3 regions of the Streptomyces sp. NBC_01506 genome follow, and region 2 is predicted to be linked to each of the others. Evidence: predicted binding sites of a transcription regulator. Region 2 holds the regulator's gene; each other region holds the start of a gene.

Region 1 (9,547 bases), 3.3 Mb from region 2:
TGACGCGGCGGGCGGAGCCCAGTACGTCGAGACCGGCCTGGTCGAGCTTGAGGCCGACCTCCTCGGCGATGACGGTCGCGCCCGTGAGGGTGGCGATGTCGCCGAGCATGGCCTTGCGGCGGTCACCGAAGCCGGGGGCCTTCACCGCGACGGCGTTGAACGTGCCGCGGATCTTGTTGACGACGAGGGTGGACAGCGCCTCGCCCTCGACGTCCTCGGCGATGATCAGCAGCGGCCGGGAGCCGCCCGCCTGGATGACCTTCTCCAGCAGCGGGAGCAGGTCCTGGATGGAGCCGATCTTGCCCTGGTTGATCAGGATGTACGGGTCGTCGAGGACGGCCTCCATACGCTCCTGGTCGGTGACCATGTACGGCGAGAGGTAGCCCTTGTCGAAGGCCATGCCCTCGGTGAACTCCAGCTCCAGGCCGAAGGTGTTGGACTCCTCGACGGTGATGACACCGTCCTTGCCGACCTTGTCCATCGCCTCGGCGATCAGCTCGCCGACCTGCGAGTCCTGGGCGGAGAGCCCGGCGACGGCGGCGATGTCGGACTTGTCGTCGATCGGGCGGGCCGTGGCCAGCAGCTCCTTGGAGACGGCGGCGACGGCGGCGTCGATGCCCTTCTTCAAGGAGGCCGGGGAGGCGCCGGCGGCGACGTTGCGCAGGCCCTCGCGGACCAGCGCCTGGGCCAGCACGGTGGCGGTGGTGGTGCCGTCACCCGCGATGTCGTTGGTCTTGGTCGCCACCTCCTTCACGAGCTGGGCGCCAAGGTTCTCGTACGGGTCGTCGAGCTCGACCTCGCGGGCGATCGTGACACCGTCGTTGGTGATGGTGGGGGCGCCGAACTTCTTGTCGATGACGACGTTGCGGCCCTTGGGGCCGATCGTCACCTTCACCGTGTCGGCAAGCTTGTTGACGCCGCGCTCAAGGGCGCGACGGGCGTCCTCGTCGAACTTCAGGATCTTCGCCATGGGAGCTTTCTCTTGTCCTCTCGAACGAACAACGAACTACGCCCCGGACCGCCCGGCGATGCGGGGGCCAGGGGCGCAGTTCACAGCGGACTGTGGGGATTTACTTCTCGATGATCGCGAGCACGTCGCGGGCCGAGAGGACGAGGTATTCCTCGCCGCTGTACTTCACCTCAGTGCCGCCGTACTTGCTGTACAGAACGACGTCGCCGACGGAAACGTCGAGCGGAAGCCGCTCGCCGTTCTCGAAGCGACCCGGACCGACGGCCAGGACGACGCCCTCCTGGGGCTTCTCCTTGGCAGTGTCCGGAATGACCAGGCCAGAGGCCGTGGTCTGCTCTGCGTCGAGCGGCTGGACCACAATGCGGTCCTCGAGCGGCTTGATGGCAACCTTGGAGCTGGCGGTCGTCACGATCCGACCTCCCCCTTCGGAGATCTCACGGGGTTAACTGTCTGGGTGGCGTGACCGGGGTCGATCCGTCGTCGCGGGTGCCGGACCTGTCCTGTCACGCATTGGCACTCTCCAGTGGGGAGTGCCAGGACTGACACTATGACCGCGATTAGCACTCGGTCAAGCTGAGTGCCAGTCGAGCCCGTGACGGAACGACCGGAGACGACCGGAAACGACCGGACAGAGGACCTGAACAGAGGACCGGACAGGGCGCATTGCCTAGACGTAGTCCTCCAGCTTCGCCACCGCGTAACCCTTGTCCGTGATCGTCTTCATGACGTGCCGGACCATGTCGGGCATCGAGCCCTTCCAGTCCTCCTTCCCGCGGAAATGCGTGAGGACGATGTCGCCGGGGTGCAGGTCCCGGTCCCACTCGCGCCACTCCATGTGGTCGGGGAACGCCTCGGAGGACCACAGCGGCACCGCCTTGACGCCGCAGGACTTGGCCGCGCGGAGGGTGCCGGCGTTGTAGTTGCCGTACGGCGGGCGGAACAGCTCGGGCCGCTTGCCGTACCGCTTCTCGATCTTGTCCTGCTGGCCGCAGATCTCCCGCTTCTGCTCCTCGTAGGAGAGTCCGGGGAGGTAGGGGTGGTTGAGGGTGTGGTTGTGCAGGGAGACGCCTTGGGTCTGCATCTTCTTGAAGTAGGCGTAGTCGTCGTTGATGACGTAGTCGCTGAGGAACGCGCTGTACGGGATCTTCAACTCGGTCATCATGCGCAGCAGTTCGGGATCCTTCTCCGCGCCGTCGTCGATCGTCAGGAAGACGACCTTCTCCTTGGTGGGGACGTTGGTGAAGACGGGCGGGAGGGTCGCGCCGTCCGTGACCTCGAAGCCTTTGCGGGTGGTGATCCTGGGCTTCACGGCGGGCGGCGCGGGCGCGGCGAGCGGGGTCTTGGCGAGCTTCCACTTCTTGGCGGCCACGGCGCGCAGCGCCTGGGCCCGGACGACAGCGGCGGCGTCGGCGTCGGCGTCGGCCTTCTTCCCGGTGTCGGTCCCGGGGCCAGGGCCCGCCCGGCCGGGCTTCACGGAGGCGGACTCGACCGGTCCGCCGCCACCGCCACCGCCGTCCCCGCTGCGACCAGCGCCGCCACTGCCACCGCCGCCGTGGTCGCCGGACTCCGCCGCGCAGGCGGAACCGAGCGCGGCGATCAGGAGGGCGGCGGCGACCGCGCGGGTACGTCCGCCGCCCGGGTGCCTTCTCCGGTACTTTGTGAGCTTTTCTTCGTTTTGTCGTACTAGTTGCATGGCGCCGCATCCTGTCAGCGCCCCGTCCACGCACCCGGCCGACACCGCCGGGGAGCGTCGACGGTCCCCCGGCTGGCCCACAATGGCCCGGTGACCGACCGCACCCCCTCCCCGCAGTCCCCGCTGGCCCCGCTGCTCTCAGACGAGGGCCAGGCCCTGCTCGCCGCCCTCCGCGACCACGACCCGGCGCGGGAGCTGGCCCTGGCGACCAGGCTGCGCCGCGACCACCCCGCCGAACTGGTCTCCGCGGCCCTCGCGCAGGCCCGGCTGCGACAGCGCGCGGTCGCGAAGTTCGGTGAACGGGACGCGTACCGCATGTACTTCACGCCGCACGGCGTCGAGCAGGCCACCCGCACCTCGGTCGCCGCCCACCGGGCGGGCCGGTTCCGGGACATCGGTATGAGGGACGCAGGGCTCGCGCGGATCACGGACCTGTGCTGCGGCGTCGGCGGCGACGCGATCGAGCTGGCCCGCGCGGGGTTCGCCGTGACGGCGGTCGACCGTGACCCCGTGACCTGTGAGATCGCCGCGCTCAACGTCCGTACGCTGGCGCCTGACGCCCCGTCCGCGACGGTCGTGTGCGCGGATGTCATGACGTACGACCTGCTCGCCGCACCGGCCCCCGACGCCCTGTTCATCGACCCGGCCAGACGCGGCGGCCGAGGGCGGATCTTCGATCCGGAGGCGTACTCGCCGCCCCTGTCGTGGGCGATCGAGGCGGTACGTACGGTCGGCACCGGCGGCATCAAGATCGCACCCGGCATCCCGCACGAGCTGGTCCCCGACGACTTCGAGGCCGAGTGGATCTCGGACGGCGGCGACGTCAAGGAGGCGGTGCTCTGGCACGACGCGAACGGGCCGGGGCGCGGGGCGGGGGCCGCCGGGGCGATCACGCACGGCGCCCGGCGCGCCACGCTGCTGCCCGCAGCCGTCACCCTGACCGGTCGCGGTCTGCCCGACCCGCGGGTCAGAGACGTCGGCCGCTATCTGTACGAGCCGGACGGCGCCGTCATCCGCGCCCATCTGGTCGCCGAGGCCGCCGACGAGCTGGACGGCGGGCTGATCGACGAGACGATCGCGTACATCACGGCGGACGAGCTTCGCCCGACGCCGTACGCGACGGCGTACGAGATCACCGACGTGCTGCCGTTCAACCTCAAGCGGCTCAAGGCCCTGCTGCGCGAGCGCGGCGTCGGCATCCTGACGGTCAAGAAGCGCGGCTCGCCGGTCGAACCGGAGGAGCTGCGGCGGAAGATGAAGCTCCAGGGACGGGAATCGGCCACGGTCTTCCTCACCCGGGTCGCGGGCGCCCCGACGATGCTGCTCGGCCACCCGGCCTGATCGGCCCGAACCCGCCCGATCCGCGAATCGCCCTACGCCAGTGGGCCGGCGGACTGGCGCTGGGACACCTTCCGCGCCGCGCCCGGCGAGGCCGTGCCGCGCGACATCGGCGCCTTCGCGACGGCTCTGGAGGCGGCAAACCCGCAGGACGACGCCGACACCGGGGCCGCGCCTACGACCGTGAGCTGTTCGGCGCGCTCAAGACCGCCCAACGGCCTGCGGGCCTCGCTCCCCGCGCGCCGGCTGGTCCGTCTTCCTGCGGCGCGGAGCGCGAGGCACGTCTCGCCTCCGTGCTGGAGGTGATCTACCTCGTCTTCAACGAGGGCTACTCGGCGACCGCCGGGGACGACCTGGTGCGCCCCGGCCTCTGCGAGGACGCCCTGCGGCTCGCGCGCGTCCTGAGCGGGCTGATGCCCAAGGAGCCCGAAGCGCACGCCCTGGCAGCCCTGTTGGAACTCCAGGCCGCACGGATCCCCGCCGACATCGCCGCGCCACGCCTGGAGGCCGCGTCAGGCGGAGTCGTACTCAATCTTGGTACCACCATGGACGGGCCGCCGGTCAGTCCCCGTCCTTCGTGAAGTCCAGGCCCTTGGGTGCTTGCGGTGCTTGCGGTGCTTGCGGTGCTTGCGGTGCTTGCGGCGTTTTCGGCTCGGTGGCCTTGAGCTGGGCGTCCAGGATCGCCTCGTCCAGGTCCGTGATGTCGTCCGCGTAGATCTGCGAGAGCGGCTGCGGCCCGACGTACTGCTGGCAGTTGCACTGCGCCAGCTCGTACCGCTTCGGCTTCTTGTTCTCGTCCCACGCCGTCGCCACTTCCACGTTCTCGTGGCACTTGCCCTGCTTGTCGTGCTTGGCGAGATGGTGCGTGCACCCGCAGACGGGCTCCGGCGGCTTGTGGGCCTCCTCCAGGGCGAGCCGGCCGCCCTCGACGAGCTTGAGACGCTCCACTCTTCGCTCGTGCCGGGTGCGCAGGGCGCTCCGGCTCGTATCGGCGACCCAGCTAAAGCCACCGACCATGAAGAAGACGAATATCCACCACAGCCAGTTCATCCGCCGCCCCTTTACCCAATGAAATGGCGCACGCGTCTCCCCCAGGATAGAACGGTCGGCGTAGGAACGGCCTCAGGGACCGAGGGGCGACTTCGGGACACATCCGGACAACAGGCGTCACTCCTGCATCCGTAATGCGCGATTTTCACGGTTTCAGCGGTGGCCGCCGCCGCCTCCGTCGCCTTCTCGCGGGGGTACGGGGCTCAGTACGCGCCCGGCCCAGCGCTGGTGGCCCACCGCCCGGAGCACGCCGAGTGCGCCGATGACCAGCGCTATCACACCGGTCCCGACGAGATACGCCGTCTCACCGACGCCCGGGGATGACGGCTGGGCGACGCCGGTCACGGCCAGTGCGAACCCGATCACACACAGCACGCCGGACAGTCCCAGCCAAACGGCGCTCCGGGCGCCGGCCCGAAGCCGGTGGTCGTTCTCGGGGTCCGGCCCCAGCGCGGCCCAGGCGTCGAGCCTGCCGCGTACGGTGCGGTCCTTCGCGACACCGAACCCGATACCGATCACGGCGGGCACAAGGAAGATCAGCCCGAGCGTCAGTTCGACCACCCCGGTGACATAGCCAGCGCCCCGTTCCTCGAAGCTGCCCAGCCCCAGGCTGCAGAAGGCCCACCCCAACGCCGCGACCAGCCCGTACGCCCAGAGCAGCAGCAGCGGTGCGACGGCCAGTCCCCGCCGCCGCAGCTCACCGATCGCACGTGCCCGGTCGGCGAGCAGCGCCCGACGGTCCGGCCAGGCCCGTACGTGTTCGGGCGGCGGAGGGGGCGGCAACGGGCTACGACGAGACATCTTGGGAGGCTACCGCCCGCGATCACCGCCCGGCGTACCGGCGGTCCGGGCGGGGGCCGAGGCCGTGGTCTTCGCCGTGGTCAGCCGGACCGCCCAGCGGTAGTGCGCGACCGCCTTCGTGGCGCCGATCAGTCCGGCGATCCAGAAGAGGGTGCCCGCACCCATGAAGTACGTGACGTCCGCGTACGTGTCCTCGCCCCGGCGCGCGCTCGCGGGTGTCTCCAGCGCCAGCCACAGCCCGAACGCCCCGGCGAGGAACGAGACGAGCAGCCAGCACAGGCTCACGACCGGCAGCCGCAGCCGCGCGTCGCGCACCGGGTCGCTCGCCAGCGCCGCCCACTGGTGGATCAGCCGGCGCATCGCGCCGTCCCGGCGCAGCAGCAGCCCGAGGACGATCCCGCAGGCGGTCATGGCGCCGAGGCCGAACGCCGCGAGCAGCGCGATCAGGGGCAGGGCCAACGGATCGGCGGTCCCCTCGTCCGCCAGCGCCCGCAGCGCCCCGCCCGCCATCAGCCAGCCGAACTGCACGCCGACGACGAGCAGGACGTACTGCGTGAGCCGCGCGGGCCCCATGCTGCGCCCCACGAGCCAGCCGAGGACGCCGGCGCGGTCGGTGAGCATGGCCGTGTCGTCGGGCCAGGTGCGTATGTGTACGGGCGGCGGAGGCGGCGGCAGCGAGGCGGCACGGCGAGACATGGGCGAGATTATCCCTGCCGGCTCACCGGGTCCTGGCCGCCCGCTCCTGAAGCAGCGCGCGTTCCCGTTCGTTGCGGGTCAGTCCGGCCGCCCGTACGAACTCGGCCCGTGCCTCCCGCGTACGCCCCAGCCTGGCCAGCAGATCCCCGCGCACGCTCGGCAGCAGGTGGTAGCCCCTGAGCGCGGGCTCCGCCGCCAGCGCGTCGACCAGCGCCAGGCCCGCCTCGGGCCCGTCCGCCATCGAGACGGCGACCGCGCGGTTCAGCTCCACGACCGGCGAGGGGGTGAGCGCGGCAAGGCGCCCGTACAGCGCGGCGATCGTGGCCCAGTCCGTGTCCTCGTAGGTCACCGCCCGCGCGTGGCACACGGCGATCGCGGCCTGGAGGGCGTACGGGCCGGGGGTGCCGCCCAGCGCGCTCGCCCGGGTCAGCGCGTCGACGCCCCGGCGGATCAGCAGCCGGTCCCAGCGGGAGCGGTTCTGGTCGGCGAGCAGGACGGGCGCGCCGTCGGGGTCGGTACGGGTGGCCGTACGGGACGCCTGAAGCTCCAACAGGGCCGCCAGGGCGTGCACTTCGGGCTCCTTGGGCATCAGCCCGCTCAGGACGCGCGCGAGCCGCAGGGCGTCCTCGCAGAGGCCGGGGCGCACCAGGTCGTCCCCGGCGGTCGCCGAGTAGCCCTCGTTGAAGACGAGGTAGATCACCTCCAGCACGGAGGCGAGACGCGCCTCGCGCTCCGCGCCGTACGGCACCTCGAAGGGCACGCCCGCCTTGGCGAGCGCGCGCTTGGCGCGCACGATGCGCTGCGCGACGGTCGCCTCGGGCACCAGAAAGGCGCGCGCGATCTCGTCGGTGGTGAGTCCGCCGAGCAGCCGCAGCGTGAGCGCGACGCGCGCCTCGGTGGACAGCACGGGGTGGCAGGCGACGAAGACGAGCCGCAGCAGGTCGTCGTCGATGTCGTCGGGGTCGGCGGGCTCGGGCGGTGGCGGCGTCGTGGCCGTGGCCTCGAGGGTGCGGCCGACCTCGGCGAGCTTGCGCGCGTACGTCTCCCGGCGGCGTACGAGATCGATGGCGCGGTGCTTGGCCGTGACCATGAGCCAGGCTCCCGGATTGTCCGGGACGCCCGACTCAGGCCACTGTTCCAACGCGGCGACCAGGGCGTCCTGCGCCAGCTCCTCGGCGATGCCGACATCCCGCACGACGCGCGCGACGGCGGCGATGATCCTCGCCTGCTCGATCCGGAACACCGCTTCGACCGTGTCTTCTGCCCTCACGGCCACCCATCAGAGCACCGGGGTGGGCGGACGGCAAACGCGGCAGCGGCGGGCGGTTACTCCATGTGTCGGCTACTCGGCGATCTGGCGTACCTGCATCGAGATCGTCCACGCGTCCTCGTGGATCTGGAGGAACCGCTTGGTCCACTCGACGGCCTCCGCCTGGTCCTTGGTCTGGATGATCGAGTATCCGCCGATGACCTCCTTGGACTCGGTGAAGGGCCCGTCGGTGACGGAGATCTTCCCGCCGGACCACAGGACACGGGTGCCCTGCGCGGACGGCGTGAGTCCGTTGGTCTCCAGCAACACCCCCGCCTTGTTCATCTCCTCGATGAGAGCGCCCATCCGCTCCATCAGTTCGGCGCTGGGGCCGCCGGGAACGTTGTTCTCGTCCAGGTGGATGGTGGTCAGAAAGCGCGGCATGGTGACTCCTCGGTGTGGTGTGGCCGGCTGTTCCCGGCCTCTCACCCTTGCGTCGAACGGGCGGCGCCGGGATCGACACACGCCGGGATCTTTCTTGGAAGTTCAGTACAACCACCCCGGCGGCCAGGTCCTCGTACGGCTCGAAGAGCGCACGCTCACCGTGACCGGCACCGGTCCCCCGGTCCCCGCCGACCGGGTCCCGAGCCTCTTCAAGCCGTTCCGCCGGCTCGGGCAGGACCGCACCGGCACCACGGGTCATGGGCTCGGCCTCGGCCTCGGCCTCGCCATCGTCCGCTTCCCGTAACGCGGGCCGACCTCAGTCCGCCGTCTCGAAGCGCCAGCGGTGCACCGCCCGCGCCACCAACTCGCCGTCCGGCTCCGGGATTTCGGGCAGTTCCGCGTCGTACGGAGCGTCCCACCAGGTCATCACCAGCACCCGCCCACCGGGCGCGGTCAGCGTCTCGCGGCGCAACGGGGCCGGGGCCGGGGCCGTAGCCGGGCCGAGAGCCTGCGACCGTACCCACGCCAGCAGTTCGGCGCCCTGGCCCGCCGCCGCCTTCGCCTCCCACATCAACGCGACCGTCATGAGTACAAGTTGTCCTTGCTGACCTCGTGCACATGGTCATGACCGTGATGGTGATGCCCCGGTACGTGCGTCTCGGTCACCGGCAGCGAGGAGTCCGCCGACAGGTCCCAGTCCGAAGCGGGCCTGTTCCGCGCCACCATCTCCGCGCCGAGCGCCGCCACCATCGCGCCGTTGTCCGTGCACAGACCGGGCCGGGGCACCCGCAGCCGGATCCCCGCCCGCTCGCACCGCTCGGCGGCCAGCGCGCGCAGCCGGGAGTTGGCGGCGACGCCGCCGCCGATCATCAGATGGTCCACGCCCTGGTCCTTGCAGGCGCGCACCGCCTTGCGCGTCAGCACGTCCACCACCGCTTCCTGGAAGGACGCGGCCACATCCCGTACGGGCACGTCCTCCCCTGCCGCGCGCTTCGCCTCGATCCAGCGCGCGACGGACGTCTTGAGCCCGGAGAAGGAGAAGTCGTACGGCGCGTCGCGCGGACCGGTCAGTCCGCGCGGGAAGGCGATCGACGCGGGGTCGCCCTCGCGCGCGAGCCGGTCGATCACCGGGCCGCCGGGGAAGCCGAGTTGGAGCACGCGCGCGATCTTGTCGAACGCCTCGCCCGCCGCGTCGTCGATGGTCGCGCCCATCGGGCGTACGTCGGCGGTGATGTCCGGCGCGAGCAGCAGCGACGAGTGCCCGCCGCTGACCAGCAGCGCCATCGTCGGCTCGGGCAGCGGCCCG
Region 2 (9,547 bases):
TCGCCTCTCCACTGGGTGATGCAGCGCGCGGCCTGCCAGGGCACGATCGCGTCGACTCCGGTCTCGGTCATCGTCTCGACGGACAGTTCGCCGCGGTCGCCCTTGGGCAGCGCCTGGACGACGGTGATACGCGGTGCGGGCTCGTCCTCCGTACGTACGCCGGTGATCTCCACGTCCAGCCGGTCCTTGCCGTGGACGGCGGCGACCGTCCCGTGGGCGCCGGTGCCGGCGCCGTCCGTCAGGACGACCTCCTCCCCCACGCGCAACCTCCTTACGGAGACGGCGTGGCGGCCCTCGGGGCCGTCGAGCGTGACGAGGCCGGGCCGCAGACCGGCAGTGGCGTCGACGACGAAGACGGGTGCGGTCATGAGCTGTTTCCCAGGGTCAACGAGGCGCGGGCGGCTTCGAGTTCGCCGACGAGGACGTCGACGAGCTGTCCGGCGGGCAGATCGCGGGCCATCCGGTGGCCCTGGCCGGCCCACAGGGCCATGCCCTGGGGGTCGCCGACCTTGGCGGCGGATTTGCGCAGCCCGGCGGTGAGGTGGTGCAACTCGGGGTAGGCGGGCGGGGCGTAGGGGCCGTGTTCGCGCATGAAGCGGTTGACGAGACCGCGCGCGGGCCGCCCGGTGAAGGCGCGGGTGAGTTCGGTGCGGGTGAACAGCGGGTTGGTCATGGCGTGCTTGTGCAGGGCGTGGGCGCCGGACTCCGGGCAGACGAGGAACGCGGTGCCGAATTGTGCGGCGTCGGCTCCCGCGGCCAGTACTGCGGCGATCTGGCCGCCGCGCATGAGCCCGCCGGTCGCGATGATCGGCAGCCTTACGCAGTCGCGTACTTGGGTGACGAGCGACAGCAGCCCGATGCCCGCGCCGTCGGTGGCGGGGTCGTCGCGGTGGGTGCCCCGGTGGCCGCCGGCCTCGACGCCCTGGACGCAGACGACGTCGGCGCCCGACCACTCGGCGGTCTGGGCCTCCTCGGGCGTGGTCACGGTGACGACGGTGAGGGTGCCGACGCGGGTGAAGGCGTCGAGGGTGGTGGGGGTGGGACAGCCGAAGGTGAACGAGACGACCGGGACGGGATCGTCGAGCAGTATCGCGAGCTTGGCCTCGTACCCGTCGTCGCGGCCCGCCTCGGGATCGCCGAGCGGGGTCTCGTACCAGGTCGCCTCCCCGGCGAGCTGATCGCGGTAGACCTCCACGGCCGCGTGGTCGTCGTGGTGCGGCTGCGGCATGAACAGGTTGATCCCGAAGGCGCCGGAGCTGAGCCCCCGGAGCTGTTTGACCTCCTCGTACATCCCGTCGGCGGTCTTGTACCCGGCGGCGAGGAAGCCGAGCCCCCCTGCGTCACCGACGGCCGCGACCAACTGCGGGCAGGACGCGCCGCCGGCCATGGGAGCCTGCACGATCGGATACCGGCAGATGTCGGTCAACACGGAGGACATGCACGCATGGTGCCATGTCCCTCCGGGGGTGCCGAACGCGACCGCGATCGTTCACAAGCCACGCGGCCCGCGAGGCCGGGCATGTCCTCGAATCGCCGGACGGGCCGCATATGCGGCCCGTCCGGCGATCGAACGGCTCAGCGGCCGTTGAACGCGTCCTTCAGCCGTGAGAAAAGCCCCTGTTGACCCGGTTGAAACTGGCCGGTGGGCCGTTCCTCGCCCCTGAGCTTCGCCAGCTCTCGCAGCAACCGCTCCTGCTCCGGGTCGAGTTTCGACGGGGTCATGACCTCGACGTGGACGATCAGATCGCCCCGGCCGCCACCGCGCAGATGCGTGATGCCCCGGCCGTGGAGCGGGATCGACTGGCCCGACTGGGTGCCCGGACGCACGTCGATGTCCTCGACCCCGTCCAGCGTCTCCAGCGGGCACTGCGTGCCCAGCGAGGCCGCCGTCATCGGGATGGTCACCGTGCAGTGCAGATCGTCGCCGCGCCGCTGGAACACCGCGTGCGGCAGTTCGTGGATCTCGACGTACAGGTCGCCCGCCGGACCGCCGCCGGGCCCGACCTCGCCCTCTCCGGAGAGCTGGATACGGGTGCCGTTGTCGACGCCCGCCGGGATCTTGACCGTGAGCGTGCGGCGCGAGCGGATACGGCCGTCACCGGCGCACTCGGGGCAGGGGGTCGGCACGACCGTACCGAAACCCTGGCACTGCGGGCACGGCCGCGATGTCATGACCTGGCCCAGGAAGGACCGCGTGACCTGCGAGACCTCACCGCGACCGCGGCACATGTCGCAGGTCTGCGCGGAGGTGCCGGGTGCGGCGCCCTCGCCCGAACAGGTCGTACAGACGACCGCCGTGTCGACCTGGATGTCCTTCGTGGTGCCGAAAGCCGCCTCGTTGAGGTCGATCTCCAGCCGGATCATCGCGTCCTGGCCGCGCCGCGTCCGCGACCTCGGCCCACGCTGCTGCGACGTCCCGAAGAACGCGTCCATGATGTCGGAGAAGTTGCCGAAGCCACCGGCCCCGAAGCCGCCCGCGCCACCGCCCGCCTGTGAGAGCGGGTCCCCGCCGAGGTCGTAGACCTGCTTCTTCTGCGGGTCCGACAACACCTCGTACGCGGCGTTGATCTCCTTGAAGCGCTCCTGCGTCTTGGGATCGGGATTGACATCCGGGTGCAGCTCGCGGGCGAGTCTGCGGAATGCCTTCTTGATCTCGTCCTGTGATGCGTCGCGGCGTACGCCGAGTACGGCGTAGTAGTCCGTGGCCACTTACGACTCCGCCAGGATCTGTCCGACGTAACGTGCCACTGCGCGTACCGCTCCCATCGTTCCGGGGTAGTCCATGCGGGTCGGTCCGACCACGCCGAGTTTGGCGACTGCCTCGTCGCCCGAACCGTAGCCGACCGCGACCACGGACGTGGAGTTGAGGCCCTCATGGGCGTTCTCATGCCCGATTCGTACGGTCATGCCCGAGTCCTCGGCCTCGCCGAGCAGCCGAAGGAGCACGACCTGCTCCTCAAGCGCCTCCAGCACCGGCCGGATCATCAGGGGGAAGTCGTGTCCGAAGCGCGTCAGATTGGCGGTGCCGCCGATCACCAGACGCTCCTCGGTCTCCTCGACCAGCGTCTCCAGCAGCGTCGCGAGGACCGTGGCCACCGTCCCCCGGTCCTCCTGGTCGAAGGAGTCGGGCAACTCCTGCACCAGCAGCGGCACATCGGAGAACCGGCGGCCGACGACCCTGGCGTTGAGCCGGGCCCGCAGGTCCGCCAGCGACGTGTCGCCGAACGGCACGGGACAGTCGATCATGCGCTGCTCGACCCGGCCGGTGTCGGTGATCAGCACCAGCATCAGCCGCGCGGGGGCCAGCGAGAGCAGTTCCACATGCCGCACCGTCGAACGGGTCAGCGAGGGGTACTGCACGACCGCGACCTGCCGGGTCAACTGCGCGAGCAGCCGTACCGTACGGCCCACCACGTCGTCCAGGTCGACGGCGCTGTCGAGGAAGTTCTGGATGGCCCTGCGCTCCGGCGCCGACAGGGGCTTGACGCCCGCCAGCCGGTCGACGAAAAGCCGGTAGCCCTTGTCCGTCGGAATACGCCCCGCACTGGTGTGGGGCTGGGCGATGAAGCCCTCGTCCTCCAGGACGGCCATGTCGTTACGGACAGTGGCCGGGGAGACACCGAGCTTGTGCCGCTCGGTCAGCGCCTTGGAGCCGACGGGCTCCTCGGTGCCGACATAGTCCTGGACGATGGCGCGCAGCACCTCAAGCCTGCGTTCGCTCAGCATCGCGCACACCTCCAGCTCTGGTTCCTCGGATCCGGCTTGGCACTCGATGCGTAGGAGTGCCAGCATTCCCCGTGCCAGTGTACGGCCGTGAGGTACGCCCCTAGCAAGGCCGACCGGTCACGCTACCGCGCGCGGCACCGCCGCTCCCACCGATAGCGTCGCCGTATGAACGTCCGTTGGGAAGAGCACGACTGGGAACGGATCGCCCCGGGGGTCGGCAGACGGAGACTGCCTGGCTGGGATGCGACGGTCGGTCTGGTCGTGGGCGAGGACGCGGTCCTTCTGTACGACACGGGCTCCACGCTCCGTGAGGGCGCGCGAATCCGCGCGCAGGTACAGGCGCTGTGCGGCGGCCGGCGCGTCACGCACATCGTGCTCAGCCATCCCCACTTCGACCATGTCCTGGGGACGGCGGCCTTCTCGGGTGCGCGGGTGTACGGCGCGGTCGGCCTGGCGGAGCTGCTGCTCCGCGACCGCGAGAGCCTGCGCGCGTCGGCCGTACGGCACGGGGTGTCCGCCGCCGAAGCCGCCTCCGCGGTGGACGTGCTGGTCGTGCCGGGGCACCCGGTGTCCGGCGAGTGGACGCTCGATCTCGGCGGACGACAGGTACTTCTCGCCAATGTCGGCCCCGGGCACACCGGGCACGATCTGGCGCTGCTCGTCCCCGGCGACCGGGAGGTCGTCTTCTGCGGCGACCTGGTCGAGGAGTCGGGCGAGCCGCAGGCCGGGTCCGACGCGATCCCGGCGCGCTGGCCGGCCGCGCTGGACCGGCTGCTGGCGCTGGGCGGCGAGGACGCGGTGTACGTTCCCGGCCACGGCGCCACCGTCGACGCGGCGTTCGTACGGGCCCAGCGTGGCGCGCTGGCCGCGCGTTTCGGCACGGGGTGAGCGCGGCCCCGTTATCGTCTGCGGATGCGCAGTTACAGCCCCGATCTGACCCCGCCCTGGAAGCGTTCGAAGCCGGTGCCCGAGGTGCCCGCCGAACCCGATCTGGTGGTCGAGGAGGTGTCGACGGGCTTCTGCGGCGCGGTGATCCGCTGCGAGAAGACCGCCGAGGGCCCGACGGTCACCCTGGAGGACCGCTTCGGCAAACACCGGGTGTTCCCGCTGGTGGAGCGGGGGTTCATGCTCGAAGGCCGGATCGTCACCCTGGTCCGGCCGACCACCGGCGGCCCCTCGCGTCCCACCCGTACGGCCTCCGGCTCGGTCGCCGTCCCGGGCGCGCGGGCACGGGTGGCCCGTGCGGGGCGCATCTACGTGGAGGGGCGGCACGACGCGGAACTGGTCGAGCGGGTGTGGGGCGACGACCTGCGGATCGAGGGCGTGGTCGTGGAGTACCTGGAGGGCATCGACGATCTCCCGGCGATCGTCGCGGAGTTCGGCCCGGCGGCGGACGCGCGGCTCGGGGTGCTGGTCGACCATCTGGTGCCCGGCTCGAAGGAGTCCCGCCTCGCCGCAGAGGTCACCGGGGACGACGTGCTGATCGTGGGCCACCCGTACGTCGACGTCTGGGAGGCGGTGAAGCCGTCGTCGGTGGGCATCGGGGCCTGGCCGACGATCCCGCGCGGCCAGGACTGGAAGACGGGCGTGTGCCGCGAACTGGGCTGGCCGGAAAACACCGGTGCGGCGTGGCAGCGGATCCTGGGCTCGGTCCGCTCCTACCGAGACCTGGAGCCGGCGCTGCTGGGGCGGGTGGAGGAGCTGATCGACTTCGTGACGGAGTCACGTTGACCCTGCGGGCCGGTTTCGTCCTCAAGCGCCGGACGGGCTTGGTGGTTGCGGTCTCGTTGCCGGGGCGGGGTGCGGGCCCTCCGGGTGGGTATGTCCGGACGGCATGATTTACGCCGCGTGCAAGGCTCATTGGTCCCGACGGGACCGGCATGTCCACGCGACACAAATCAGCCTGAGTGTCCGAACACACCCACCCTCCGACCCCACACCCCTCCACGCCGCCCCGGCCCGCAGTTCAGGCAAACCCCACCTCCCGCGCGGGGAAGGGGGACGCGCAGGGGTCGTGTCCGGACACTAAAGCGTGATTTGTGGCGCAACCCGGACCAGCACCACACCAACACCGCTGGGCGCCGTAAATCATGCCGTCCGGGCATGACCCCGGAGCGGCACCCGGCCACCACCGCAACCACCAAGCCCGTCCGGCGCTTGAGGACAACGACCACCGGCCCGCAGGCGGCAAACAAAACCGGCAACCACCCAGCCCGTCCGGCGCTCGAGGACGAACCCGGCCCGCAGGCCGCAGACCCTCAGTCCACCAGCCCCCGCACCACCGCATCCGCCAGCAACCGCCCCCGCAACGTCAGCACCGCCCGGCCCTCCCCGTACGGGCCCTCCGACAGCAGCCCGTCCGCCAGCGCCCGGCCCGCCGCCGCGAGCCCCGCAGGCCGCAGCAGGGACAGCTCCACGCCGTCCGACAGCCGCAGTTCCAGCAGGATCCGCTCCACGCGCCGGTCCTCCGCCGTGAGGAGTTCACGGCCCGCGCCCGGCGACCGCCCCGACGCGAGCGCCGCCGCGTACGCCCCCGGGTGCTTGACGTTCCACCAGCGCACCCCGCCGACATGGCTGTGCGCCCCCGGCCCCGCGCCCCACCAGTCCGCGCCGCGCCAGTACAGCTCGTTGTGGAGGCACCGACCGGCCGGCGTGGTGGCCCAGTTGGAGACCTCGTACCAGGAGAACCCGGCCGCGGCCAGCGTCTCGTCCGCGATCAGGTAGCGGTCGGCGTGCTCGTCGTCGTCGGTCATGGGGACCTCGCCGCGCCGGATGCGCCGGGCGAGCCCCGTGCCCTCCTCCACGATCAGCGCGTACGCCGAGACATGGTCCGGCCCCGCCCCCACGGCCGCCGCCAGCGACGCGCGCCAGTCGTCGTCGCTCTCGCCGGGGGTGCCGTAGATCAGGTCGAGGTTCACATGGTCGAACCCGGCCGCACGGGCCTCCGCGACACACGCCTCGGGCCGCCCCGGGGTATGCGTGCGGTCGAGCACCTTCAGCACGTGCTGCCTCGCGCTCTGCATACCGAAGGAGATCCGGTTGAAGCCGCCCTCGCGCAGCTCCGCGAGGTACGCCGGGTCGACGGACTCCGGATTGGCCTCGGTGGTGATCTCGGCGTCGTCCGCGAGGCCGAACTCCTCGCGTACGGCGCCCAGCATCCGTACGAGGTCGGCGGCGGCCAGCAGCGTGGGCGTACCGCCGCCGACGAAGACCGTCCGGACGGGCCTGGAGTCGTCGCCCAGGACCTTGCGGGCGAGCCGGATCTCGTCGGTGAGGGTGTCGGCGTAGTTGTCGCGGGAGGCCAGCACGCCGCCCGAGCCGCGCAGCTCGGTCGCCGTGTAGGTGTTGAAGTCGCAGTAGCCGCAGCGCGTCGCGCAGTACGGCACGTGCAGATAGAAACCGAGCGGGCGGTCCGCCGCGCCCTTCAGGGCGTGCGGGGGAAGCGCGCCGGACTCGGGCATGGGGTCACCGTCGGGCAGGGCGGAAGGCATGCCCCCAGTGTCCCGCACCCCCGCGGGTAGCTACACCGCGCGCAGCACCAGCATCGCCAGGTCGTCCGAGGGCGGGCTCGGGTCGAAGTCGTGCACGGCGCGTCTGATCCGCTCGGCGACGCCCTGCGCGCTCAGTCCCGTGCAGCCCGCCAGGATCGCGGTGAGGCCGTCGTCGTCGTCCAGGAGCAGCCGCCCGGAGCGGCGCTCGGTGATGCCGTCGGTGACGCACAGGAGGGTGTCCCCGGACTCCAGGTCGAAGCTGAGGCTCTCGTACGCGACGTTCTCGTCCACGCCGAGGAGCAGTTGCGGCTCGGCCGCCACCCGTACCGTCCCGTCGGGCTTCAGCAGCAGCGGCAGGGGGTGGCCGGCGCTGGCGAGGGTGCAGCGGGCGCCGCCGCCGGTGCCGGGGAGGGGGGCCAGCTCGCCGTAGAGCAGGGACAGGAAGCGCGACTGGCCGCCGTCGGCGAGGCCGCCGCCGTGGCCGTCGTCGAGGCTTTTGCCGATGTCGCGGATGTCACCGAGCGGGCCGAGGTCGCTGAGGCCGGGGAGGCCGCTCTCGCCGCCGGAGAGGTCCTGTCCGCCGGCGACGGCGACCATCAGCGCGGCGGCCTCGGCGGCTTCCATGGCGTCGTCCAGCAGGAGCCGGTTGAGCCGGTCGAGGACTTCGCCGACGCCGTACCCCTCGCGGGCGAGGAGCCGCAGCCAGGGGCGGGCGAGTCCGGTGACGACGGCGGCCTCGGGGCCGCTGCCCTGGACGTCGCCGAGCATGAAGCACCAGCGTCCGCCGGGCGGCGCGGGGAAGACGTCGTAGAAGTCGCCGCCGACCACGCCGTCGTCGGCGGGCTCGTACACGAGGTGGCTCTCGACGCCCGGGATCCGGGCGACCTGGCTGGGCAGCAGGCTGCGTTGCAGGACGCGGCTGATGGTGGCCTGCCGGGTGTAGCGGCGGGCGGCGCCGATCGCGAGGGCGACGCGGCGGGCGAAGTCCTCGATGAGCGCGGTCACTTCGTCGGGCATCCGGGCGAGCCGCCGCCGGCCGAGGACCAGGGTGCCCAGCGGGCGGCCGTTGGCGACGAGCCGGCAGGAGACGGCCGCGCCGTCGTGCGCGCCGGTCTGGCCGGAGCCGGGCCACGGGACGGGGACGGGGACGTTGCGCCCGCTCCCCGTGCCGGTGCCCGTGCCGTCCCGCTCGCGCCGGGAGTCGAGCAGCCGGGGCGGCTCCTTCTCCAGCAGGGCGCGCAGCGTCTCGATGCGGGACTCGTCGGCGTGCCAGACGCGCGCGAGCCGGGGTGTGGCGCCCGCCCTGCCGTGTCCTTCGCCCTCGCCGTCGAGCCAGATCGCGCACCAGTCGGCGAGGCGGGGGACGAGCAGTTGGCCGGCGAGGGCGGCGACCAGGTCCTCGTCGAGCTGTCCGGCCAGCAGGTCGGAGGCTTCGGCGAGGAAGGACAGGGCGCCGCGGCTGATCCAGTCCGGGTCCTCGCGCGGCATGCCGCGCGGTGCGGGGGCGAGGATTTCGGCGGCGCGCAGACCGCGGCGCAGGGCGGGTTCGCCCACGACGCCGTTTCCGTTGACGCCCACGGCTCCGTCGGCGCCGGTGCCCGCCGCGGCCTCGGTGGTCGGCCCGTCGAGCGGGATACGGGCCCACACGGTCTTGAGGCCGGTGCGGTACGTGATGCCCCAGCGTTCGGCGAGGGCGGCGATGAGCTGGAGGCCCCGGCCGTACTCGGGGGAGCCGCCGCCCGCCGGGCCGTGCGCGTCGCTGCGTACGGAGCGGGCGGGGTGGTGGTCGGACACCTCGATGACGAGTGCGGCGGACTCCCGCACGGGGGTGGCGCCGTCACCGGACGCGGTGCGGGGGCCGGCGGCGCCCGGCCCGGTCTCGGACGTGTCGTCGGGTCCGTCGCCGTCCGGCTCCCTCAGGGCCGCTTCGAGGCGGCAGAGCAGTTCCACGTTGGTGCCCGCGTGGACGACGGCGTTGGTGACCAGTTCGCTGACGATCAGCACCGCGTCGTCGGCCGCCCCGTCGGGGCTGTGCCGGCCCGGTGGGCACACCTGGTCGCCCTGGCACAGGGCGCAGGTGGTGAGCAGCCCCAGGCTGGTCCACTCGGCGAGCGCGGCGCGCACGAAACGGCGCGCTGCGGACGGGGCGAGCGGGTTCCCCGGCAGGCTGGTGTGTCGCTCGTCGTTCCGGAACGTCCGGCTCCGTGCCGGAGTCGGCACTTCCGGATCGTCCGTGTCCCGGCAGTCCCCTATAGGCCCCACGTGCGGCTCCTGATTGTTTCTTCCGTTGCGCCGCTTACGACCCCGACAGAGTGACAGACTGAGCCTGC
Region 3 (9,547 bases), 1.5 Mb from region 2:
CGTCGTACGTCGTGCGTCGTACGTCGTGCGTCGTGCGTCGTTCGTCAATCCGTGCGGGACTGGCGATCAACCCGGAGGTTGATCAGAAGTCCATGTCACCGCCCGGCATGCCGCCCGGAGCGCCGGCGGCGCCGGCCTTCTCCGGCTTGTCGGCGATGACGGCCTCGGTGGTGAGGAACAGCGCCGCGATGGACGCCGCGTTCTGAAGCGCGGAACGCGTGACCTTCGCGGGGTCGATGATGCCCTCGGCGATCATGTCCACGTACTCACCCGTCGCGGCGTTCAGGCCGTGACCGATCTTCAGGTTGCGGACCTTCTCGACGATGACGCCACCCTCAAGACCCGCGTTGACCGCGATCTGCTTGAGCGGGGCCTCCAGCGCGAGCTTGACGGCAGCGGCGCCCGTCGCCTCGTCGCCTTCGAGCTCCAGCTTCTCGAACACCGAGGAAGCCTGGAGCAGAGCCACGCCACCACCGGCGACGATGCCCTCCTCGACGGCGGCCTTGGCGTTGCGCACCGCGTCCTCGATGCGGTGCTTGCGCTCCTTCAGCTCGACCTCGGTCGCGGCGCCGGCCTTGATGACGGCCACGCCGCCGGCCAGCTTCGCCAGGCGCTCCTGAAGCTTCTCGCGGTCGTAGTCCGAGTCCGAGTTCTCGATCTCGGCACGGATCTGGTTCACGCGACCGGCGACCTGCTCGCTGTCACCGGCACCGTCGACGATGGTGGTCTCGTCCTTGGTGATGACGACCTTGCGGGCACGGCCCAGCAGGTCGAGACCGGCGTTCTCCAGCTTGAGGCCGACCTCCTCGGAGATGACCGTGCCGCCCGTGAGGATGGCGATGTCGTTCAGCATCGCCTTGCGGCGGTCACCGAAGCCCGGGGCCTTGACGGCGACGGACTTGAAGGTGCCCTTGATCTTGTTGACGACGAGGGTGGAAAGCGCCTCGCCCTCGACGTCCTCGGCGATGATCAGCAGCGGCTTGCCCGACTGGATGACCTTCTCCAGGAGCGGCAGAACGTCCTTGACGCTGCCGATCTTGGAGTTGACGATCAGGATGTACGGGTCGTCGAGCGACGCCTCCATACGCTCCATGTCGGTGGCGAAGTACGCCGAGATGTAGCCCTTGTCGAAGCGCATGCCCTCGGTGAGCTCAAGCTCGAGCCCGAAGGTCTGCGACTCCTCGACGGTGATGACGCCTTCCTTGCCGACCTTGTCCATCGCCTCGGCGATGAGCTCGCCGATCTGGGTGTCGGCGGCGGAGATGGAGGCCGTCGAAGCGATCTGCTCCTTGGTCTCCACGTCCTTGGCCTGCTCGAGCAGCGCACCGGAGACGGCCTCGATGGCCTTCTCGATACCGCGCTTGAGGGCCATCGGGTTGGCGCCGGCGGCCACGTTGCGCAGGCCCTCGCGGACCAGGGCCTGGGCCAGGACGGTCGCGGTGGTCGTACCGTCACCGGCGACGTCGTCCGTCTTCTTGGCGACTTCCTTGACCAGCTCGGCGCCGATCTTCTCGTACGGGTCCTCGAGCTCGATCTCCTTGGCGATGGAAACACCATCGTTGGTGATCGTGGGGGCGCCCCACTTCTTCTCGAGGACGACGTTTCGGCCCTTGGGGCCAAGGGTGACCTTGACGGCGTCGGCGAGCTGGTTCATCCCGCGCTCGAGACCGCGCCGTGCCTCCTCGTCGAACGCGATGATCTTGGCCATGTGAAGTGGTCCTCCCGGACAGGGGGTGGATTCTCCGGACCGTGCCCGCGCCCGCGACGGACGGCCTGAAAGCCTTGCGGTTCCTTGCCCCACAGGCTCTCGGGCCTCGCTGACCCGGTCCATAAGTTGTCACTCTCACCTACAGAGTGCTAACGCCAATGATTAGCACTCGACCCCCGAGAGTGCAAGCGCCTCCCGGGCCCTCCCGGTCATCCACAGACCCGCGCACGCCTCGCGCGCACGCACGTGGGGCCCGTATCCCCTACCGGGATACGAGCCCCACGTGTGTGAGTGCGTCGTTGGCCGATCGCGCCGGAATCAGACGGCGAGCTTGACCATGTCCGCCTGCGGACCCTTCTGGCCCTGCGAGATCTCGAACTCAACTCGCTGACCTTCTTCAAGGGTGCGGTAGCCGTCCATCTGGATCGCGCTGTAGTGGACGAAAACATCCGCACCACCGTCGACCGCGATGAAGCCGTAGCCCTTCTCCGCGTTGAACCACTTGACGGTGCCCTGAGCCATGCCTAACTCCCCTATTACTGGCCCCTGCGCGGGACCGCACTTCGCGCCGGAACGCGTCGACCGCGGCTGAATGTATCTGCCCAACTGCCCTCTGCAACAGGTCAATCGGACGAGAATTCTGGGCATGGCCGAACACGCAAAGGGGTGAATTGCCGGGCCACCAGGGCAAGTCGGGCCGGGCAAAGCGCAAGGAACCGCGCAAACAGCGTCCGCACTTCGACCGCATCTTGTCGCGAACTCATATGCTCGTGGCACAGGCGGCGGCGGGGCTACCCCAACTCTACCGCCTTCAACCTCATGGAATTGCCCCCTCCGTTTCTCTTGCGGAGGGGGCAACACCGTTCACCGTGCGTGCTGTTCAGCCGCCGGCGACCGCCGGGATGATCGAGATGCCGGCGCCGTCCGGGGTGGCGGTCTCAAGGCCCTGCTCGAAGCGGACGTCGTCGTCGTTGACGTACACGTTGACGAAGCGCCGGAGCTTGCCCTGGTCGTCCAGGACGCGGGCGGCGATGCCCGGGTGGTTCGCCTCCAGGGACTCGATGACCTGGGAGAGGGTCGTACCCTCGGCCGGAACCTCGGCCTTCCCGCCTGTGTACGTACGGAGGATGGTGGGGATACGGACGTTCACGCTCATCGGATTCTGCCTTCCGGGAAGTGGCGGGTGGTGCCGCTGGACGGTGTCAGGAGGCTCAACGCGCGAGGCCCGCGGCGCGGAACGCGTCGAGGCTCGGCGGGATCGTCGCGGTCGCCTGCGACGTCGCGGCCACGGCGTCCAGCGTCTTGAGCCCGTCACCGGTGTTCAGCACGACCGTCGTGAGCGCCGGGTCGAGCAGACCCGACTCGATGAGCTTGCGCGTCACCCCCACGGTCACCCCGCCCGCCGTCTCGGCGAAGATCCCCTCGGTCCGCGCGAGCAGCTTGATCGCGTCGACGACCTGCTCGTCGTTCACGTCCTCGACGGCGCCGCCCGTGCGACGGGCGATGTCCAGCACGTACGGGCCGTCGGCCGGGTTGCCGATCGCCAGCGACTTGGCGATGGTGTTCGGCTTCTGCGGCCGTACGACGTCGTGGCCGGCCTTGAAGGCGGCGGACACCGGCGAACAGCCCTCGGCCTGCGCGCCGAAGATCTTGTACGGCTTGTCCTCGACCAGGCCGAGGGCGATCAGCTCCTTGAGCCCCTTGTCGATCTTCGTGAGCTGCGAGCCGGACGCGACCGGGATGACGAGCTGGTCGGGCAGCGTCCAGCCGAGCTGTTCGCAGATCTCGTACGCGAGGGTCTTCGAGCCCTCGCCGTAGTACGGGCGCAGGTTGACGTTGACGAAGCCCCAGCCCTCGCCCAGCGGGTCGCCGATCAGCTCCGAGCAGAAGCGGTTGACGTCGTCGTAGTTGCCCTCGATGCCGACGAGTTCACCGCCGTAGATCGCGGCCATGACGACCTTGCCCTGCTCCAGGTCGTGCGGGATGAACACGCAGGAGCGGAAGCCGGCGCGGGCCGCTGCGGCGCCCACGGCGCCCGCGAGATTGCCGGTGGAGGAGCAGGAGAGCGTGGTGAAGCCGAAGGCGCGGGCCGCCTCGACGGCGATGGCGACGACACGGTCCTTGAAGGAGTGCGTCGGGTTGCCGGAGTCGTCCTTCACGTACAGGCCGCCGGTGACGCCCAGCTCACGGGCGAGGTTGTCGGCCTTGACGAGCTTGGTGAAGCCGGGGTTGATGTTCGGCTTCGAGGCCACGTCGGCGGGGACGGGCAGCAGCGGGGCGTAGCGCCAGATGTTGTCGGGACCGGCGGCGATGCGCTTCTTCAGCTCGTCGGGGCTGTCGGTCGGCAGGTCGTAGGCCACTTCGAGCGGGCCGAAACAGCTCTGACAGGCGAAGATCGGGCCGAGTTCGAAGCGTTCCCCGCATTCGCGGCACGAGAGGGCGGCGGCGGGTCCGAGATCCACGCGACCCGTGTCGGCGGCGTCGGAAGCGTTGTCGTGAACAGTCTGCACAGCCATGAAGGCGAGGCCCTTTCCTCATCTTCCTCGCGACGCGTCTCGCCGCAAGACGGAATTGGCACCTTCCCCACCGTGACCTCGCGGTCGGCGGGAGGGTTGCCGGGGCTTCAACGGGCCGTTCCCTCTGCCCCTCTGGATGAGCGGTATTCGATTGTCAGCGTGAGGACCCCCGACATGCGACGGTCATCCGCGTTGTTCAAGACTGTAACCGAACCCCTGGACGGTTGAATGCCTCGTCCGATCCGCGAGATGGAGATCACGTGCTGGAAGAGGTGGAGCGCTGGCTGGCCCGGCGGTCCTGGTCCGCGGCGGACCGGCCGCTCGCCGCGCTGGCCGCCGCGAAGCAGGGTACGCAGGTCAGCGTGGTGCTCCCGGCCCTGAACGAGGCCGCGACGGTCGGCCGGATCGTGTCGGTGATCCGCCGCGAACTCATGTCGGGCCCGGCGCCGCTCGTGGACGAACTGGTGGTGATCGACTCGGGTTCGACCGACCGTACGGGGGACGTCGCGGCGGCGGCCGGGGCGCGGGTGGTTCACCGGGACGACATCCTGCCGAGGCTGCCGGCGGTGCCGGGCAAAGGCGAGGTGCTGTGGCGCTCGCTGCTCGTGACGAGCGGCGACATCGTCTGTTTCGTGGACGCGGACCTGAAGGACTTCTCGGCGGATTTCGTCTCGGGGATCGTGGGGCCGCTGCTGACCGAGCCCGACGTGATGTTCGTGAAGGCGATGTACGACCGCCCGCTCGGCGACGAGCCGGGCCAGGGCGGCCGGGTGACGGAGCTGGTGGCGCGTCCGCTGCTGAATCTGCACTGGCCGCTGCTGGCGGGGTTCGTGCAGCCGCTGGGCGGCGAGTACGCGGTACGGCGCTCGCTGCTGGAGCAACTGCCGTTCCCGGTCGGCTACGGGGTGGAGCTGGGGCTGCTGGTGGACGCGCTGCACACGGTGGGGCTGGACGCGCTGGGCCAGGTCGACGTGGGGGTGCGCAGGCACCGGCACCAGGACGGGCAGGCGCTGGGGCGGATGGCGGCGGCGATCTACCGCACGGCGCAGTTGCGGCTGTCGCGGGGGCATCTGGTGCGGCCGGTGCTGACGCAGTTCGAGCGGGGCGAGGGCGGCTTCGAGCCGCGTACGCACGCGGTGGACACCGAGGAGCGGCCGCCGATGCGGGAGATCGCGGAGTACGAGGCGGGGCGGGCGGCGTAGGCGGGCGGCGTAGCTGTCGGACCGGAAGTGCGGCGCGGACGGCCCGCGTGGCACTTCCGGCCCATTCGTACGATTTGCCTATATTGCCTGGTATGGCGATGAACGCGGTGACCCTGACCACGGAACAGATCTGGCTCCTGGGCGGCATCGCCCTCGCCCTCGTCGGCGCCGGGGTGGTGGCGCTGGCGGCGAGCCGGGGCCGGGGGCGTGGCTGATGCCGGGGGGCATGGGTCGTGCCGGGGGGCGTGGGTCGTGCCGGGGGGGCGTGGCTGATCCTCGCCGACCTGAATCCGTACGTTTGAGCGTTTCCGCGACGGGCTAGGTTTCGGCACATGGTCTCCGAGCAAGCCGCCCAAGTCCTTGTCGCGTCCAATCGCGGCCCCGTCTCGTACGTGATCGGCGAAGACGGCGAGCTGACCGCCGGGCGCGGCGGCGGGGGGCTCGTGTCGGGGCTCTCGGCCATCGGGCCCGACACGAACGCAGTATGGGTGTGCGCGGCGCTCGGTGACGGCGACCGCGAGGCGGTCCGGCGCACCGGCGGCCGGCTGGACCCCGGCGACACGGGCGGACAGCGGGTGCGGATGCTCGGCATCGAGCCTGAGGTCTACGCGGACGCGTACAACGGCGTGGCGAACTCCACGCTGTGGTTCATCCACCACCTGCTCTACCAGACCCCGCTGGAGCCGGCCTTCGGTACGGAGTTCCGGGCGCAGTGGGCGTCGTACGAGACATACAACCGCGCCTTCGCCGAGGCCCTGGCCGACGAGGCGGGCGACGGCGCGGCCGTCCTGATCCAGGACTACCACCTGGCGCTGGTTCCCGGCATGCTCCGGGCGCTGCGCCCCGATCTGCGGATCGGTCTCTTCTGGCACACCCCATGGGCGTCGGCCGACTACTACCGGCTCCTGCCCGACGACATCGGGCGCCAGCTCCTGCGCGGCGTCCTCGGCGCCGACCGGGCCGCCTTCCACACCCACCGCTGGGCCGACGCCTTCACCGACTGCTGTACGCAACTGCTGGGCGGCACCGGCAAGACCCGGATCGGTGTGCACGCCCTGGGCGCCGACGCGGACTTCCTGCGCGAGCGCGCGAACCGGCCCGACGTGGACGAGCGGCTGGCCGAGCTGCGCGAGCAGATCGGCTCGTACGAGGGGGCGCCCCGCAAGACGATCGTGCGGGTGGACCGTACGGAGCTGTCGAAGAACATCGTGCGCGGGATGCTGGCCTACCGGCAGTTGCTGACGGACCGTCCGGAGTGGCGCGAGCGGGTCACGCATGTGGCGTTCGCCTATCCCTCCCGGCAGGACCTGGCGGTCTACCGCGACTACACGGCGCGGGTGCAGGAGGTGGCCGACGAGATCAATTCCACGTACGGCACGCCCGGTTGGACGCCTGTGGTGCTGCACGTCAAGGACGACTTCGCGCGCTCACTCGCCTCGTACCGCCTCGCGGACGTGGCTCTGGTCAACCCCATCCGCGACGGCATGAATCTGGTCGCGAAGGAGATCCCGGTCGTCTCGGAGGACGGCTGCGCGCTGGTGCTGTCGCGTGAGGCCGGCGCGTACGAGGAGCTGGGCGAGGACGCGCTGGTGGTGAATCCGTACGACCTGACGGCCACGGCCGCCGCCCTGCACGAGGCGCTGACGATGGACGGTGACGAGCGGGCGGCGCGCACGAAGCGCCTGGCCGCCGCCGCGACGGCACTGCCGCCGCAGCGGTGGTTCCTGGACCAGTTGGAGGCGCTGCGCGCGCTGTGACGACGGCCCCTGGGGCTCACCAGGCGACGGGCCGGTAGTCCTTGAGCAGTACGCCGTGGACGGGGCTGCCCGCCTGCCCCTGCACGATGGGGTGGTAGATCCGCGCCGCGCCGTCCACGATGTCCAGCGGCGGGCGCCATCCGGTGGCGGCGTGCCGCTCCCTGGCGGGCAGCGGTTTCTCGTCGGTGACCCAGCCGGTGTCGACGCTGCACGCGTGGATGCCCCGCTTCGCGAGATCGGCGGCGCTGGTGCGGGTGAGCATGTTGAGGGCGGCCTTGGCCATGTTGGTGTGCGGGTGGCCGCTCGTCTTCTTACGGACGGTGAACCGGCCCTCCACGGCTGACACGTTGAGCAGATACCGCCGGGGCCGGGGTGAGGACTCCAGCAGGGGCAGCAGCCGGTCGGCGAGCAGGAACGGGGCCACCGCGTTGACCAGTTGGACCTCCAGCATCTCGGCCGGGTCGATGTCGCCGAGCCGGGCGGTCCAGGAGTTCTCGGCGGCGGTCTCGGTGAGCAGCCCGGCTTCGTCGACGGCCGGCAGCACGGCGGGGGCGGAGGCGGTCGCGGGGGCGGTCGCGGGCGTCGGGCGTGGTACGAGCCCGGCGGCCCAGGGGCGCGCCTCGACCTCGGTGCTCCCCGCGCCGGGAACGGCGAAGTCGGGGGCCGTCCAGAGCGCGGGCAGCGCCGTGCGCGCCGGCGCGGCCTCGGCGGCCTCGGCGGCGGCCAGGGCGGAGTAGGCGCGCGGCGAACGGCGCAGCGTCTGGGCCGCGTTGTTGATCAGGATGTCCAACGGCCGTGCCTCGGCGAGCAGATGGTCGGTGAAGGCCAGCACCTGACGGGGGTCGCGCAGGTCGAGCGCGGCGACGCGCAGCCGGTCCCACCAGTCGGCGGCGTCGGGGGCCGCCGCGAAGCGCCGTACCGCGTCACGGGGAAAGCGGGTGGTCACGGTGAGGTCGGCGCCGTCGCGCAGCAGCATCAGCGCGAGCTGGTGGCCGATCTTGACGCGCCCGCCGGTCAGCAGCGCGCGGTGGCCGCGCAGGTCGGTACGGGCGCCGCGACGGGTGAGGTTGTCGTGGGCGCAGTCGGGACAGAGCCGGTGGTAGAAGTGGTGGACGCGCCGGTAGTGGTCCTTGCAGACGTAGCAGCGCTGCGGGCGGCCCAACTCGCGGCCCAACTCGCCCACGTCCGCGTCGCCTTGCGCGTCCGGCAGCGCGGCATCCATCGTGCGGTCCGGCGCGCCCATGACCGTGCCGGCCTGGATCTCGGCGTCCGCCACCGCGCGCGATCCCCGGGTGACCGAGCGGCGTTTGCGCCGCCCGTCCCGGAAGAGTCCGCTCGCGGCCCGCTCCAGTCGCTCGCGCCGGGGATCCTCGATCGACAGGTCCCGTGCCTCGTCCAGCAACTCCAGCGTCGCCTGTATCCGCTCGTCCGTCAGACCGTCGCTCATCGCGCCCTCGCCCCCGCCCCCGCTCACACCGAACGACCATGATGCGCGAGCCGCCCGCCCGGTGTCGCCCGCGTTTCCGCGCGACGGCCCCCGCGAATCGCAGCCCGTCCGGCGATTGAGGACCACCCGACCAACGGCCGCAACCAATCCAGCCCGTCCGGCGACTGAGGACCACCCAACCAACGGCCGCAACCAATCCAGCCCGTCCGGCGATTGAGGACCACCCGACCAACGGCCGCAACCAATCCAGCCCGTCCGGCGACTGAGGACGAACCGGCCCACCGGACGGACCCGGTGAACCTCTCCGGTCACGGTTCTAAAGACGCGCCGCCACCGACGCGAGGAAATCGGTCAGTGCTCCCGGGCCCGGTAGCACCAGGTCGGCCTTCTCGGCGAGTTCGGGGACCTCTCCCGTACCGCTGCACAGCAGCAGACCCGGGTGGCCCTTCGCGCGCAGGGCGTTGACCGCCGCGAAGGCCGGGAGGTCGCCCAGGTCGTCGCCGCCGTAGACGACCGTCTCGGCGCCGACCTCGCGGACGTACTCCTCCAGGGCCACGCCCTTGTCCACGCCCGGCGGGCGCAGTTCCAGGACGAGGCGGCCCGGTTCGAGCACCAGGCCGTGGCGGGCCGCCAGGTCGGCGAGGGGGCCGCGCAGGGCGTCGAAGGCGCCCTGGGGGTCCGTGGCGCGGCGGGTGTGGACCGCGACCGCCTGGCCCTTCTCCTCGATCCACGTGCCGCTCCAGGAGTCGAAGCGGTCGAGGAGGGCGGGGAGTTCGGCGCGGACGGCGGCGACTCCGGGGTGCGGTGCCGGGGCGCGTACGGTGCCGCTGACCGCGTCCCAGCGTTCGGCGCCGTAGTGGCCGAGGACGACGAGGTGCTCCAGGCCGGGGACGCCGGCGAAGCCGCCGTACCGTACC

Evidence for each region. The regulator HrcA, encoded in region 2, represses chaperone genes, less so after heat shock. The targets are predictions, from matches to a motif close to TTNGCACTCNGNNNNNCNGAGTGCNAA.
Region 1: the regulator HrcA is predicted to act here: its motif matches at 1,528-1,554, upstream of groES (co-chaperone GroES).
Region 3: the regulator HrcA is predicted to act here: its motif matches at 1,835-1,861, upstream of groL (chaperonin GroEL).

The regions. Positions count from the first base shown of each region.
Region 1 is NZ_CP109422.1:3,484,912-3,494,458, forward strand. It holds gene groL (chaperonin GroEL) at 1-970, opposite strand, end outside; gene groES (co-chaperone GroES) at 1,071-1,379, opposite strand; gene OG329_RS15040 (polysaccharide deacetylase family protein) at 1,638-2,663, opposite strand; gene OG329_RS15045 (class I SAM-dependent methyltransferase) at 2,754-4,004, shown strand; partial or broken gene OG329_RS15050 (DUF6596 domain-containing protein) at 4,265-4,483, shown strand; partial or broken gene OG329_RS15055 (hypothetical protein) at 4,695-5,051, opposite strand; gene OG329_RS15060 (hypothetical protein) at 5,205-5,852, opposite strand; gene OG329_RS15065 (hypothetical protein) at 5,862-6,548, opposite strand; gene OG329_RS15070 (RNA polymerase sigma factor) at 6,571-7,818, opposite strand; gene OG329_RS15075 (YciI family protein) at 7,891-8,241, opposite strand; gene OG329_RS15080 (ATP-binding protein) at 8,336-8,545, shown strand; gene OG329_RS15085 (hypothetical protein) at 8,558-8,827, opposite strand; gene tsaD (tRNA (adenosine(37)-N6)-threonylcarbamoyltransferase complex transferase subunit TsaD) at 8,824-9,547, opposite strand, start outside.
Region 2 is NZ_CP109422.1:6,752,077-6,761,623, reverse strand. It holds gene OG329_RS30370 (16S rRNA (uracil(1498)-N(3))-methyltransferase) at 1-368, opposite strand, end outside; gene OG329_RS30365 (nitronate monooxygenase) at 365-1,438, opposite strand; gene dnaJ (molecular chaperone DnaJ) at 1,576-2,709, opposite strand; gene hrcA (heat-inducible transcriptional repressor HrcA) at 2,710-3,726, opposite strand; gene OG329_RS30350 (MBL fold metallo-hydrolase) at 3,892-4,614, shown strand; gene OG329_RS30345 (DUF3097 domain-containing protein) at 4,639-5,457, shown strand; gene hemW (radical SAM family heme chaperone HemW) at 5,985-7,217, opposite strand; gene OG329_RS30335 (SpoIIE family protein phosphatase) at 7,248-9,437, opposite strand.
Region 3 is NZ_CP109422.1:5,259,799-5,269,345, reverse strand. It holds gene groL (chaperonin GroEL) at 83-1,708, opposite strand; gene OG329_RS23300 (cold-shock protein) at 2,027-2,230, opposite strand; gene OG329_RS23295 (ubiquitin-like small modifier protein 1) at 2,589-2,864, opposite strand; gene thrC (threonine synthase) at 2,920-4,224, opposite strand; SAM riboswitch class I at 4,240-4,367, opposite strand; gene OG329_RS23285 (glucosyl-3-phosphoglycerate synthase) at 4,485-5,426, shown strand; gene OG329_RS23280 (hypothetical protein) at 5,519-5,641, shown strand; gene OG329_RS23275 (trehalose-6-phosphate synthase) at 5,759-7,183, shown strand; gene OG329_RS23270 (SDR family NAD(P)-dependent oxidoreductase) at 7,200-8,630, opposite strand; gene otsB (trehalose-phosphatase) at 8,947-9,547, opposite strand, start outside.